3 regions of the Thalassotalea insulae genome follow, and region 3 is predicted to be linked to each of the others. Evidence: predicted binding sites of a transcription regulator. Region 3 holds the regulator's gene; each other region holds the start of a gene.
What was found. Region 3 encodes FliA, which starts transcription of late flagellar genes. Its sites were predicted from a motif close to CTAAAGNTNNNNNNNNNNNNGCCGATA; they were not measured.

Region 1: the regulator FliA is predicted to act here: its motif matches at 2,577-2,603, upstream of pomA (flagellar motor protein PomA).
Region 2: the regulator FliA is predicted to act here: its motif matches at 1,981-2,007, upstream of QQK06_RS19000 (cytoplasmic protein).

The regions. Positions count from the first base shown of each region.
Region 1 is NZ_BSST01000001.1:2,895,899-2,900,116, reverse strand. Features, by position in the region: gene thiI (tRNA uracil 4-sulfurtransferase ThiI) at 1-495, opposite strand, end outside; gene QQK06_RS13145 (flagellar motor protein MotB) at 694-1,647, opposite strand; gene pomA (flagellar motor protein PomA) at 1,659-2,423, opposite strand; gene xseB (exodeoxyribonuclease VII small subunit) at 2,750-2,992, shown strand; gene ispA ((2E,6E)-farnesyl diphosphate synthase) at 2,998-3,888, shown strand; gene dxs (1-deoxy-D-xylulose-5-phosphate synthase) at 3,905-4,218, shown strand, end outside.
Region 2 is NZ_BSST01000001.1:4,237,480-4,241,697, reverse strand. Features, by position in the region: gene QQK06_RS19010 (DUF2989 domain-containing protein) at 1-325, opposite strand, end outside; gene QQK06_RS19005 (glyceraldehyde-3-phosphate dehydrogenase) at 482-1,930, shown strand; gene QQK06_RS19000 (cytoplasmic protein) at 2,065-2,265, shown strand; gene QQK06_RS18995 (TusE/DsrC/DsvC family sulfur relay protein) at 2,277-2,609, opposite strand; gene tusB (sulfurtransferase complex subunit TusB) at 2,606-2,899, opposite strand; gene tusC (sulfurtransferase complex subunit TusC) at 2,910-3,275, opposite strand; gene tusD (sulfurtransferase complex subunit TusD) at 3,272-3,637, opposite strand; gene QQK06_RS18975 (Bax inhibitor-1/YccA family protein) at 3,721-4,218, opposite strand, start outside.
Region 3 is NZ_BSST01000001.1:1,019,494-1,023,711, forward strand. Features, by position in the region: gene QQK06_RS04725 (chemotaxis protein CheA) at 1-421, opposite strand, end outside; gene QQK06_RS04730 (protein phosphatase CheZ) at 435-1,178, opposite strand; gene cheY (chemotaxis response regulator CheY) at 1,210-1,593, opposite strand; gene QQK06_RS04740 (RNA polymerase sigma factor FliA) at 1,642-2,361, opposite strand; gene QQK06_RS04745 (MinD/ParA family protein) at 2,380-3,222, opposite strand; gene flhF (flagellar biosynthesis GTPase FlhF) at 3,251-4,218, opposite strand, start outside.

The sequences.
Region 1 (4,218 bases), 1.9 Mb from region 3:
CGTAACAATAAACAAGTCATTACGTTTTACTTCCAAATTAACCGTCACCTGTGGCTTACGCAGCTGAACCTTGGCACTTTCCACTGCCTGGTTTAAGCCACCACCAACATATTGTTCAATTTGTAATGAAGTAAATTCATGTTCACCCGTGCGCTTAACGCGAACACAAAAAGTTTTGTTTTCAATGGTTTTAGCGTGAACTGCTAAGGTTTTTTCATAAATATCGTGCAGATCAGTAAAGTCTGTGCGCTGCACTTCAATAAACATCGCCACACCAGGAATACACTGCAATGTTTCGATCAATTGCTGACGATTTTTTTCATCGGTATTTTTGCTGTTAACTTCAATGCTATCCCAGTTAATTTTCGTCGTTACCTGCTCATCGACCCGACGTAAGACATTTTTGATATTAGATTCTAAAATCTTAGTAAAACGTTTACGTACAGGGCGACTTTTTATTGCAATTTCAGCTTGTAACTTAACAATGAACTTCATAAAAATACCGAATAATAAGTGAGCATAAAATAATTGGCGCGCATTATACCCTATGGCCTGATAGCTGTATAACAAAAAAGGATCTCTTGTGAGATCCTTTTTTGTTATACCAAGTTGACGCATATTTTAGTCAACGCAGGGGGATGCTAGCGGTGAGATAATCATTAATTGCTATGTGTTAACGACTAATTACTTTTGCTAATTGTCACTTTTAATAATCGAATACGGCTCAGTTTCTTTTGCCTTGCCCTGATTAATCGCAATTTCAACTCGTCGATTACGGCGACGATTTAGCGCATTAGTATTCGGTACTAGTGGCCGTGCATCTGCGTGTCCAGCAACAATCATGCGACTTTGATCAAAGTCTGGCACTTTAACTAACTCATGTGCAATAGCCACTGCACGCTTGCTTGACAAATCCCAGTTTGAAGTAAATAACTCAGAGGCTATCCCTTGATTATCAGTATGACCGGAAACCATGATCTCACCCGGAACAGTTTTCAGCAGCTCGCCGATTTCCTGAATGATAGGACGAAATTTCGGTTGCAAAAACGCAGAACCTGATGGAAATGAACCATTTTCCCGAATACGAATGATCACCTGCTGACCTAAGGCTTCTAATTCAATCGCTCCATCCTGAATTTGCTGTTCCAGCTGCTCGGCAATTTTCTTCACCAGCTCATTCACTTGCTCCTGCGACGCTTGCTCTAACTCATCTTTTGCTTTTTGCGCAGCCTGAGCCGACATTTGATCCGCAGTACTTTGCGACTGACCACCACGTTCAGTACCCCGCTGTTCCTGCCGGCCACCCGCTGAAGTTTCGTCCCCCGCCTGAAATTCCAACATTTGCTGAGTCATTTCTACCGTTTGTTGCTGGATCACCTCAATCGGTGTTGGTTCTGGCTTACCCGGCCTAAATTCCTGTGCAATAATGCTAGTGCCTTTAGGAATATCTTTCACTTCAATTTTATTCTGTACACCAAAAGCAAACTTCATTGAACCGGCAATCTGTTTAAACTTTAAGACATCCATCTCGGAAAACGACAGCAATAATACGAAAAAGCACATCAACAGTGACATTAAATCGGCAAACGTCCCCATCCAAGGTGGTAACCCGGGAGGAGGACATTTACACTCTGGAGGATTTGCCATAATAGCCTCTTTTACTCTTCATTCGTATCTATGGTGCGCTTACCTTCTGCCAGATAATTTTTCAGCAATCCTTCAATGACTCTAGGATTCTGTCCATCCTGAATACCAAGTACCGCATCTAAGATCAATTCCTGATTAAGCTTTTCTTCCGCCATGCGAATTTTTAGTTTATTAGCAATCGGAATGGCGATAACATTGGCTAAAAATGCACCATAAAGTGTCGTTAAAAGGGCTACCGCCATAGCTGGACCAATCGCTTTAGGATCATCCATATTAGAAAGCATAGCCACTAATCCAATCAAAGTACCTATCATTCCCATTGCTGGTGCAACATCTGCTAACGCAGATAACATGCCAATTCCAGTTTCATGGCGTTCAGTAGTTAATTGAATGTCTTTTTGCAAGGTACCACGCACCACATCAGCATCATGACCATCCACTAACATATCAACACCTTTTTGCATAAAGGCATTGGATATTTCTGCTTCTTCTAATGCTAAAAAGCCCCCTTTACGAGCGGCATCCGCCATTTCAACTGATTTTTCAATTAACTCTTCCGGCTGTTCAATTTTAAACATAAAGGCTTTAGCGATAATTTTACCTATGCCGAAAAACTGCCCCATATTATAATTTGCCAAGACAATAAAAGTTGAACCACAAAATACGATAAGAATAGACTGGGTATCAACAAACATGTTGATATCGCCACCTAAGACCATGGCCATTACGATAAAACCAATAGCTCCTAAAATTCCCAGTAGCGTAGCTAAATCCACATATGCCTCCAAATAAACTTGCTAAATCAACAGCCCATTTGATAATACCCTAAGGTTCATTGATAGGCGAACACAAATACTGATGTTTTTAATCACAGTTACTGGTAAATGATAAAAAGAAACATAGGTATTTGCTAATTGTTATATCTTTATTATCGCCCATATTGTCAATAACTTAAGCCAATAAAAAGAATATTTTTATTTAGCTATCAATATAACCATCATTGACCAATGATGCCAGCTAAGGTAACTTGCGCATAAATTTCAAAATACTGGCTGTGTCACTTAAATAAAGTAACACGCGCTAATGTGCAGAGTATCTGATAATGCCGCGTAAAAAGATTGAAAACTTAAGCTTTGAAGAGTCGCTTGGTGAGCTCGAAACCATAGTGCAAAAGCTCGAACAGGGAGAATTAAGCCTGGAAGACTCAATGGCATTATTCGAGCGAGGGCTTAATTTAAGCAAAGTCAGCCAGGAAAAATTAAAAGATGCTGAGCAACGTATTCAAATTTTAATGAATAATAATGGCGAGCAAAGTTTAGTAGACTTCACTGAGGAAGAGAAATAACCAAGGTGGAGCTATTAACAGATCTTAACGGTATTCAAACCAGAACCGATCAATACTTAATTACTAAACTTGACAGTTTAGCGGTAAATGATGAAAAGCTATTAGCTGCAATGCGTTATGGTTTATTAATTGGCGGCAAGCGAATGCGTCCTTACCTGGCTCATATCACAGGTCAAAGTTTAGGGGTAAGCGCAACAGATATTGACGGGATAGCTGCAGCAATCGAATGTATCCATGCCTACTCGCTACTTCATGATGACCTCCCTGCGATGGATGATGATGATTTACGTCGAGGTCAGCCGACCTGCCATAAAGCTTATGATGAAGCAACGGCGATTTTAGCTGGTGACAGTTTACAAACTTTAGCTTTTGATATTTTAGCAAATCATCCATTCTCACCTGCGGTAGCTGAAAAACGGATAACACTGATCCAGCAACTAGTAAAAGCCAGTGGTTATCAGGGAATGTGTGGCGGACAAGCGTTAGATTTAGCCGCTACCGGCGAGCAAATCTCGCTCAGCCAACTGGAACAGCTACATGCATTAAAAACCGGAGCCTTACTAGAAGCGTCCGTTTTAATGGCTGCCGAATGTGCTCACAACATTAGCACCGAAGAAAAACAAGCACTGGCAACGTTTGCCCAACGAGTTGGCTTAGCCTATCAGGTACGCGATGATATTATCGACATCACTTCCAGCGAAGAAGAACTTGGCAAACCAGCAGGTTCAGATGTTAATGCCAATAAAAGTACCTACCCTGCACTACTAGGATTAACAGGCGCGCAACAAAAAGCAGACGACTTATATCAACAAGCACTTCAAGCTTTAGCCTCTTTGCCTTACAATACACAGAATTTGTCGGAATTTGCGACCTTTATCATCGAACGTACCAGCTAGGTACTGAATAATAATTATGACTACAAACCTTGATCATTATCCTCTGTTGGCTGGCATCAATAGTCCTGCGGATTTACGCCAGCTTGAACAAAGCCAGTTAGCACAAGCCAGTGAAGAGCTGCGCCGCTATCTATTGAATTCCGTCAGTAAAAGTAGCGGCCATTTCGCTTCAGGGTTAGGTACCATTGAATTAACCGTTGCATTGCATTATGTCTACAACACTCCTTTTGATCACTTGATCTGGGATGTCGGTCACCAGGCTTATCCACATAAAATTCTCACCGGCCGTCGCGATCAGTTACACACTATTCGACAAAAAGATGGCTTGCA
Region 2 (4,218 bases), 3.2 Mb from region 3:
GATTACGCGCTTTCATCATATTTTCAATGCGTCGGGTTTTTTTCTCTTTTAATTTTACATGCTCAATATTAGAGGCATGGGTGACGCATTTATTATAATTTTCATAGGCAATTAATTGATGGAACTTATGAATGTCTTGTGGAGCAGTTTTAGCTGCAATATTTGCCATGCCAACTTCGATACGCTCTTTTTTGCACCAGGAATCCTCATGGAACTCTTCACATATTTGAGGGTGCTGCTGGCATAATTGAACATAATTAGGAGCTGAATCACAGCCCAAAAGCGAGGTCAGCGCGGTTAATAGTAAAAAATAGCTAATTTTCATCAATGTGCTCAAAAAAATATATTAAGAAAGTCGGTGTAACCTATAGCGAAACATTTCATGTTCAATTACAATACGCCCCGCATTTCGTTACTAATATTAATCACTATAATGAATATTAGTACATGGTTCAATTGACTGAAATAAAAGGTTTACGCAATGACTTCTCATCTTGAGGAACAATATCAAACTAGCTGGCAAGAACGTCAAACATTTGCTGAAAATATGCAGCCTATTATTGGGCAGCTATTTAGAAACAAAGGTATTGAAGTTTCTGTTTATGGACGCCCATTAGTGAATGCTTCTGCTATCGACATTATCAAAGCCCATAAGTCTGTCGCATTACATGAAGAAAGTAAGCTTCGTTTACGTGAAAGCTTTCCTTTTATCGAAGCGTTAAGCAAAATGGAATTAGCGCCGGCACGTATTGATGTAGGTAAGTTAGCGTATCGTTATTTGTTTCAAGGTGGTGCTAACGGTTTTTCGATTGAACAATATTTAGAAAAAGAATTAACTGACATCTGTAAAAATGCTGACCAAGAGCCAGCAAAAGACGTAGTGTTATACGGTTTTGGCCGTATTGGTCGTTTATTAGCTCGTTTATTAATAGAGCGTGCTGGACCGAGTTCTAAACTCAACTTACGTGCGATTGTTATTCGCCCAGGAAAAGATGGTGATTTAGCCAAACGCGCTAGTTTATTGCGTCGTGACTCTGTTCATGGTGCGTTTAACGGTAGTATCACTATTGATGAAGAAAATAACGTTATCAAAGCAAATGGTGCATTTATTAAAGTAATTTATGCTAATTCACCATCAGAAATTGATTATACTTCCTACGGTATTAATAATGCGCTAGTTGTTGATAATACTGGTATTTGGAGTGATGAAGAGGGCTTAGGGCAACACTTACAGTCTACTGGTGTGGCTAAAGTACTATTAACGGCGCCAGCAAAAGGCGATATTAAAAACATCGTTTACGGCGTAAACGAAGATATGATTTTAGCGGAAGATAAAATCATATCTGCAGCTAGCTGTACAACTAATGCTATCACCCCTGTGTTAAAAGCATTAAATGATCACTTTGGTATCAGAAATGGCCATGTAGAAACGGTCCATTCATATACCAATGACCAAAACCTGATCGATAATTATCATAAAGCACCACGTCGCGGCCGCAGTGCACCACTAAATATGGTGATCAGTACGACCGGTGCAGCAAAAGCCGTAGCTAAAGCATTACCAGAGTTAAAAGGTTTATTAACAGGTAACGCTATTCGTGTACCTACGCCAAATGTATCGATGGCTATTATGAACCTGAATCTTAAGCAAGAAACGTCGAAAGAAGCGTTAAATGATTATTTACGTAATATCTCGTTAAACTCTAAGTTACAAAACCAGGTTGATTACACAGCATCGACTGAAATTGTTTCAACTGACTTAGTTGGTTCTCGTTATGCGGGTGTGGTTGATTCACAAGCAACTATTGTTGACGGCGATAGAGCTGTACTTTATGTCTGGTATGACAACGAGTTTGGCTATAGCTGTCAGGTGGTACGAGTGATGTTGGAAATGGCAGGGATCACAATCCCTACTTTGCCACAAAGCTAAAAACTCGTCGATATGCAAAGAAAAAAAGGTGCTTAAATGCACCTTTTTTTATTAAGTTTTCTCTGTTATGGTCGATACTGTAAAAGGTGTGATGAAAAAACGTTGTACTTTTATCAATCATTAAGAGAGGTTTTATGTCTATAACCATAGGTTCTACAGATAGCGTTCAAACCAATACTGAATCAGCTCACGCAATATTGACCGCGAAAAAAGCACAAAGCCAACAAGAAATTGAAGGGCAAATGGCGCTCAAGCTAATAGAGTCAGCAAGTCCAGAAGGTGCTGCGATGCCTGCGGTTGGCAATAGCGGACATAATATCAATATTAAAGTGTAGTTTTATATAGGCTAAATACAACGAGCTGGCTTTGGCAAGCCAGCATATTTAGTTGCTTGTTTAGCTGGTCCCTCTGGAAATAGTCGATATAAATAGCGGCTGCTTGCTTTTTCCGCACCAAATTCTGCTTTCATTGCTTTAGTCAGTGCCCGTATAGCGGGTGAAGTATTATAAGTTATATAAAACTGACGGACGAAACGTATCACTTCCCAATGCTGCTCAGTTAGTACTAAATCATCCTGCATAGCAATAACTTGCGCTAATGGCTCAGACCATTGAGTATGGTCGATTAAATAGCCTTGGGTATCTGTTGCTATTTCTTGTTGATTAAACACTAAACTCATTGCCAGGTTACCGAATTAGAATAGGTAAAAATTAGCTCTGTTAATTGAGCTAAATGAATCTTTTTTATCGAAGCGTGGGCTATTAATGCTCTTGCTGTCATATGAGGTGTTATTGCATAGACGTTTGAGGTCACTGCGAGAATATCTGCTAATAATTGATGGTTATTAAGGTAACAGCCATCATCGAGTAAAACAATTGCATCATCAGGGGTTAACAACGTTAACATTAAACTCGCTTGCTGGACAGCAAAGGGAGAACTTCTTAGTAGGTGAATACTGGTGTTTTCCATAAAAATAATCCTAGAAAGTTAATATCGTCGCGTGTTGTTTTAACGCTTCAGCAAACGGCTCAGCAGCGAGTACTTTTACACCATCAATATGGAAATTTGCGCTGATACCTCTTTCTATTAAACTTTGCTCGCAGACATACAGATGTTCTAAATCATAAAATTCAAATGCGGCGAAAGTCTTTAAAAAATCTTTTACATTAATCTGTGCAGGTTGTTGTTGCGCTACCAGTTGCCAAACTCCATCACCTTTAAAGAATAAGTGAGTTTCTTGCTCATAACTTCCCATGATCATAGCAATATCTAATGCATCTTTAGCATCAGGAGCACAAAAAGGGGCGCAAGTATTTAAAATCGCGATTGATTTAGTCGTTATCATAATTGCACCACACGATCTGCTTTACTATGAAGTTCAACCAACTCACCTAAACCTGCCATGGTAAATGCCTGATGGCTAAGTTCAAGGTTGCTTTCGCTTAATAAACCATGTTTTTCAGCTGCCGTGCTACATAGGTATAACGGGATGTTTGTTGTTTGCGAAAGCTCTTGCCACCGGGGAAGTAAAGGGGATTCATCACTAGGTATCACTAGATGTTCACTGGCATTTAGTACGCCTACTTGGTAAAAGAACACGCCAATAACATTCATTCCCTGATCGACTGATTGTGAGATAAATTGGAACGCAGTTTCAGTTAAATGATTGTTTGGGGCGGTAGTAATAATAACAGCCAAACTTTTCACGCTAGTGCCTTAGTTGTTTATTTAGTTGAAAAAAAAGCCTCTATTTTAGAGGCTTTTTATTATACGTTAAATTTTACCAGAGATTAATCATCAGAGCCAAAAGCCCCTAATAAATGTAATAGGCTGGTAAAAATATTATAAATATTTAAGTATAAAGCAACGGTTGCGCGAATATAGTTGCGTTCGCCACCGTGAATGATACGGCTAGTATCAAACAAAATTAAACCCGACATGATCATAATGATTGCTGCGCTTAAGGCCAATGATACTGCTGGGATAGCAAAGAAAATATTCGCAATAGCTGCAATGATCACGACAATCAGACCTACCATTAAAAAGCCCCCCATAAAAGAGAAGTCTTTTTTACTGGTTAGGGCATATCCTGATAAGGCGAAAAAGATTAATGCAGTGCCGCCTAAAGCTTGCATGATAAGTGAACCACCATTAGGTAATGCCGCATAATAGTTAAGCATTGGCCCTAAAGATGCGCCCATTAAGCCAGTGAAGGCAAAAATCCAGAAGATACCATTAGCTTTATCAGCTTGTTTATTGACCACAAATAATAAGCCGAAAGCAACAAG
Region 3 (4,218 bases):
GTGTTGTTTCAGGTGCCGCCGCTTCTGTACCTTCTGGCACACTTAATCGATGTAATTCAGCTAATAATTCGGGGGATGCAGGAGTTAATTCTTCACGCGCCTGCACTAAGGCAAACATATCATTAATGGTATCAAGTGCTTGTAAAATGACATCCATTAACTCTGAGGTAACGGTGCGCTGATGATTTCTTAAGATATCAAAAATGTTTTCCGCACCGTGACATACATCGACAAGTTCGGTTAAGGATAAAAAGCCAGCACCGCCCTTAACAGTATGAAATCCTCGGAATATTGCATTTAATAATTCAGCGTTATCTGGATCGTTTTCAAGTTCAACAAGTTGCTCTGATAAACTTTCAAGTATTTCGCCAGCTTCAATCAAAAAGTCCTGAAGAATTTCTTCATCCGCTTCATAAGACATCCAGCAACTCCTATTAAAAACCTAAACTAGATAAAAGATCATCGACATCGTCCTGATCGGCGACAACATCATCCCTTTGTTCTTTGTTGACGATTGGACCTTCTACTAAATTTTCACCCGTTTTCGGCTTAACGTTTTCTCCTGCTTCACCTGAAGAAATACCAAATGCCGTTAACATATTAATTAAGCTATCTTCAACTTCTCTGACCAAATCGATAACTTTACGTATCACCTGGCCGGTCAGGTCCTGAAAGTCTTGTGCCATTAATACATCCGTCATTAAGGCATGCATATGAGTGGTTTCTTTGCTCGTGGTTTTGAGCAAAATATCGATGTCTTGACACAGACTTTTGAATTCGTCGACACTTAATTCATTACGCATTAACTTTGTCCACAAGGGATCAACCGTTTGGATTTGGCTTTGAATGGTGTCAACAACAGGAAAAATAGACTCAACAGCATCCATGGTTTTATTGGCTGCATCTTCGGTACGACTAATGACATAGTTTAACCTTTCTTTAGCATCCGGAATATCTGCCGTTGCCAAATCATTCAAACGAGAGTCTAACTGAAAATTCATTAGTGAATCGTGAAGCTGACGGGTTAATTTACCTATCTCGGCAAATAACTCGGAATTAATCGGGTTCTGAATTTCAGCAATTAATTCATCAGCTTTATCTTGTTGATCCGTTTCAAGATATTCAACAAGCAACTTCGCTTGTTCCAATGAAACATGGACACCATTATCTATAGTCATGTAACGTCCTTACGTAACAACAAGCGTATAATTAACCTAAGCGTTCAAAGATTTTATCAAGCTTGGTTTTCAATGTTGCTGCCGTAAACGGTTTCACAATGTAACCATTCACACCCGCCTGAGCCGCCATAACAATTTGCTCTTTTTTAGCTTCCGCAGTCACCATTAATACCGGAATATGGGCTAAACTCGCATCGGCCCTGATAGCTTTAAGTAAATCAATACCTTGCATCCCTGGCATATTCCAATCTGTAACAACAAAATCAAAGTCACCCTCTTTCAGCATAGGTAAGGCGGTACTGCCATCGTCTGCTTCTTGAATATTAGTGAACCCTAAATCACGTAACAAATTTTTCACGATACGTCTCATTGTTGAAAAATCATCAACAACAAGTACTTTCATATTTTTATCCAAGGCACCCTCCAGGGAGTTCATTCATAATTCTATATATATATATTGTACTTAACTTTGCCAAGATTGCATACGCGCTTTTAATCGATGTAATGCCTGACTATGAATTTGGCTTACCCTTGACTCGCTGACGTCAAGTACTTGACCAATTTCACGTAAATTTAATTCTTCATCATAATATAATGACAGTACTAAAGCTTCTCTTTCAGGTAAAGTAGTAATACATTCAGACAATGCTTTTTTAAAGATAACTTGTTCGATGTCTTGATAGGGGTCATTACTGTTGCTGTCTTCAGAGCTTTGAATAACATCTTCGCTCACCCCTAAGTCATCGATACCGACAATTTTACCCGTACTGACTTCATTAAGAATATGATGGTACTCATTTAATGAAATATCAAGTTTTTCAGCAACTTCAATATCAGTAACATCACGGCCTAATTCTGCTTCTAACGCTTTTATCGCATCACTGATCATCCGGCTATTTTTATGAACAGAGCGAGGGGTCCAGTCTCCACGGCGAATTTCATCCAACATGGCACCACGAATGCGAATACCAGCAAAAGTTTCAAAACTTGCACCTTTGGTCGCATCAAAATTATTAGCCGCTTCTAACAAGCCAATCATGCCAGATTGAATCAGATCATCGACGATGACACTGGCAGGAAGTCTCGCTAATAAATGATAAGCAATGCGTTTAACTAAAACCGTATGCTGTTCTAATAAAGCACTCTTATCGATGTGTACGTTATAGGCATTCGCTTTTACCAAAATAGTCCACTCTTATGACTAATGCTCTAATAATTGCTCAATAAAAAATTCGAGATGCCCTGAAGGATGGTGTGGAATTGGCCAATTAGCCACCTTAGTTGCTAACGCCATAAATGCCTTAGCTGCAGGAGAATCTGGAAACGCTTGCACAATTGCTTGTTGTTTGCGTACTGATTTTCGAATATTTTCATCAAACGGTATAATGGCGACTAACTCAAGTGCGACATCTAAGAAGCGGTCAGACACTTTAGAAAGTTTTTCAAACAGTTGCTGCCCCTCTCTGGGACCACGAACCATGTTAGCTACCACTTTAAATTTAAAAACATCATGATCTCTGCTCAGCAGTTTCATTAATGCATAACAATCTGTAATAGATGTCGGTTCATCACACACCACCAATAACACATCTTGTGCAGCGCGGGCAAAGCTGAGCACCATATCTGAGATCCCAGCTGCGGTATCGACGATAAGCACATCAAATCCGGTCCGCATATCACTAAAGGCGCGGATCAACCCCGCATGTTCAGACGGTGTTAAATCCACCATAGATTGAGTGCCAGAAGTTGCCGGAATAATTTTAATGCCAGCAGGACCATCAATAATAATATCGTCAAGTTCGCACTCACCAGATAACACGTGAGAGATATTTCGTTTGACTCTTAAGCCAAGCATGACATCTACATTTGCCAAACCTAAATCAGCATCAAGCACTAACACCCGTTTGCCTTGCATTGCTAATGCGATCGAAGTATTTAATGAAACGTTAGTCTTACCGACACCACCTTTACCACCAGAAACTGCTATGACTTTTACTTGATTATTATGCTGCATTTTTCTTAAGCCACTTGCCTGATCTATCATTCATTTTACTCTACTAATATCAATTTTATCACATAGCCATCGCTTGTGATGTCGGCATAGGACGCCGCGTTACCTGACGGTTAAGTTTTGTTGCAAGTCTATCTGCAAGCGTAACCAATTTTTCAGTATTTGCAACTTTAATATCTTCAGGAACCCTTTGTCCGTCAGTAAGATACCCTATTGGTAAACCATTTTGAATAGAAGTTGCAATAATTTCACCAACACTTAGGCTTTCATCAAGTTTTGTGTAAATACAGCCGGCTAATGGCACCTTTTTAAAACGCTCAACGTTTTCTTGCATCACCCGATGCTGCGCATTGGCCGCTAGCACTAAATAATTACGAATTCTAACACGGGAATTAGTGATCAAGGTAGCTAAATGCTCAGCTAAACGCATATCTCTTTGCCCCATTCCCGCAGTATCAATCAAGACCAGCTTTTTATTCGAAAATTGTTGCAGTAATGTTTCTAACGCCTCGCCGTCTTTGGCTAATTTCACCTGACAGCCGATAATACGTCCGTAAGTTGATAATTGCTCAAAACCAGCAATACGGTAGCTATCGGTTGAAATCATTGCCACTTGATCCGCACCATGAATTTGAGCAAAACGCGCGGCTAATTTAGCTACCGTCGTTGTTTTGCCAACTCCAGTCGGACCAACTAGTGATACCACACCACCACGGCGAATGATGTCATTATTCGTTGTGTGTAATTGCTGAGCTAGCAATGCTTTTGCTTGCTGCCAGGCATTTTCTTCATTTAAATCAGTAGGAATACAACTGGCAATATGATCTGCGACATGTTCATTGAGGCCGAGTTCTAATAAACGATTGACTAATAATGCTTTCATTGGATCTTTTTGCGCCATATCTTGCCACATTAATCCAGACAACTGATGTTCCAATAATTGGCGCATTGACAGCATTTCCTGACGCATTTGTTCTATCTCTGCTGAACTATGTGCGGCTGTTTGCCCCGCAGCTATCGTTTGTTGCT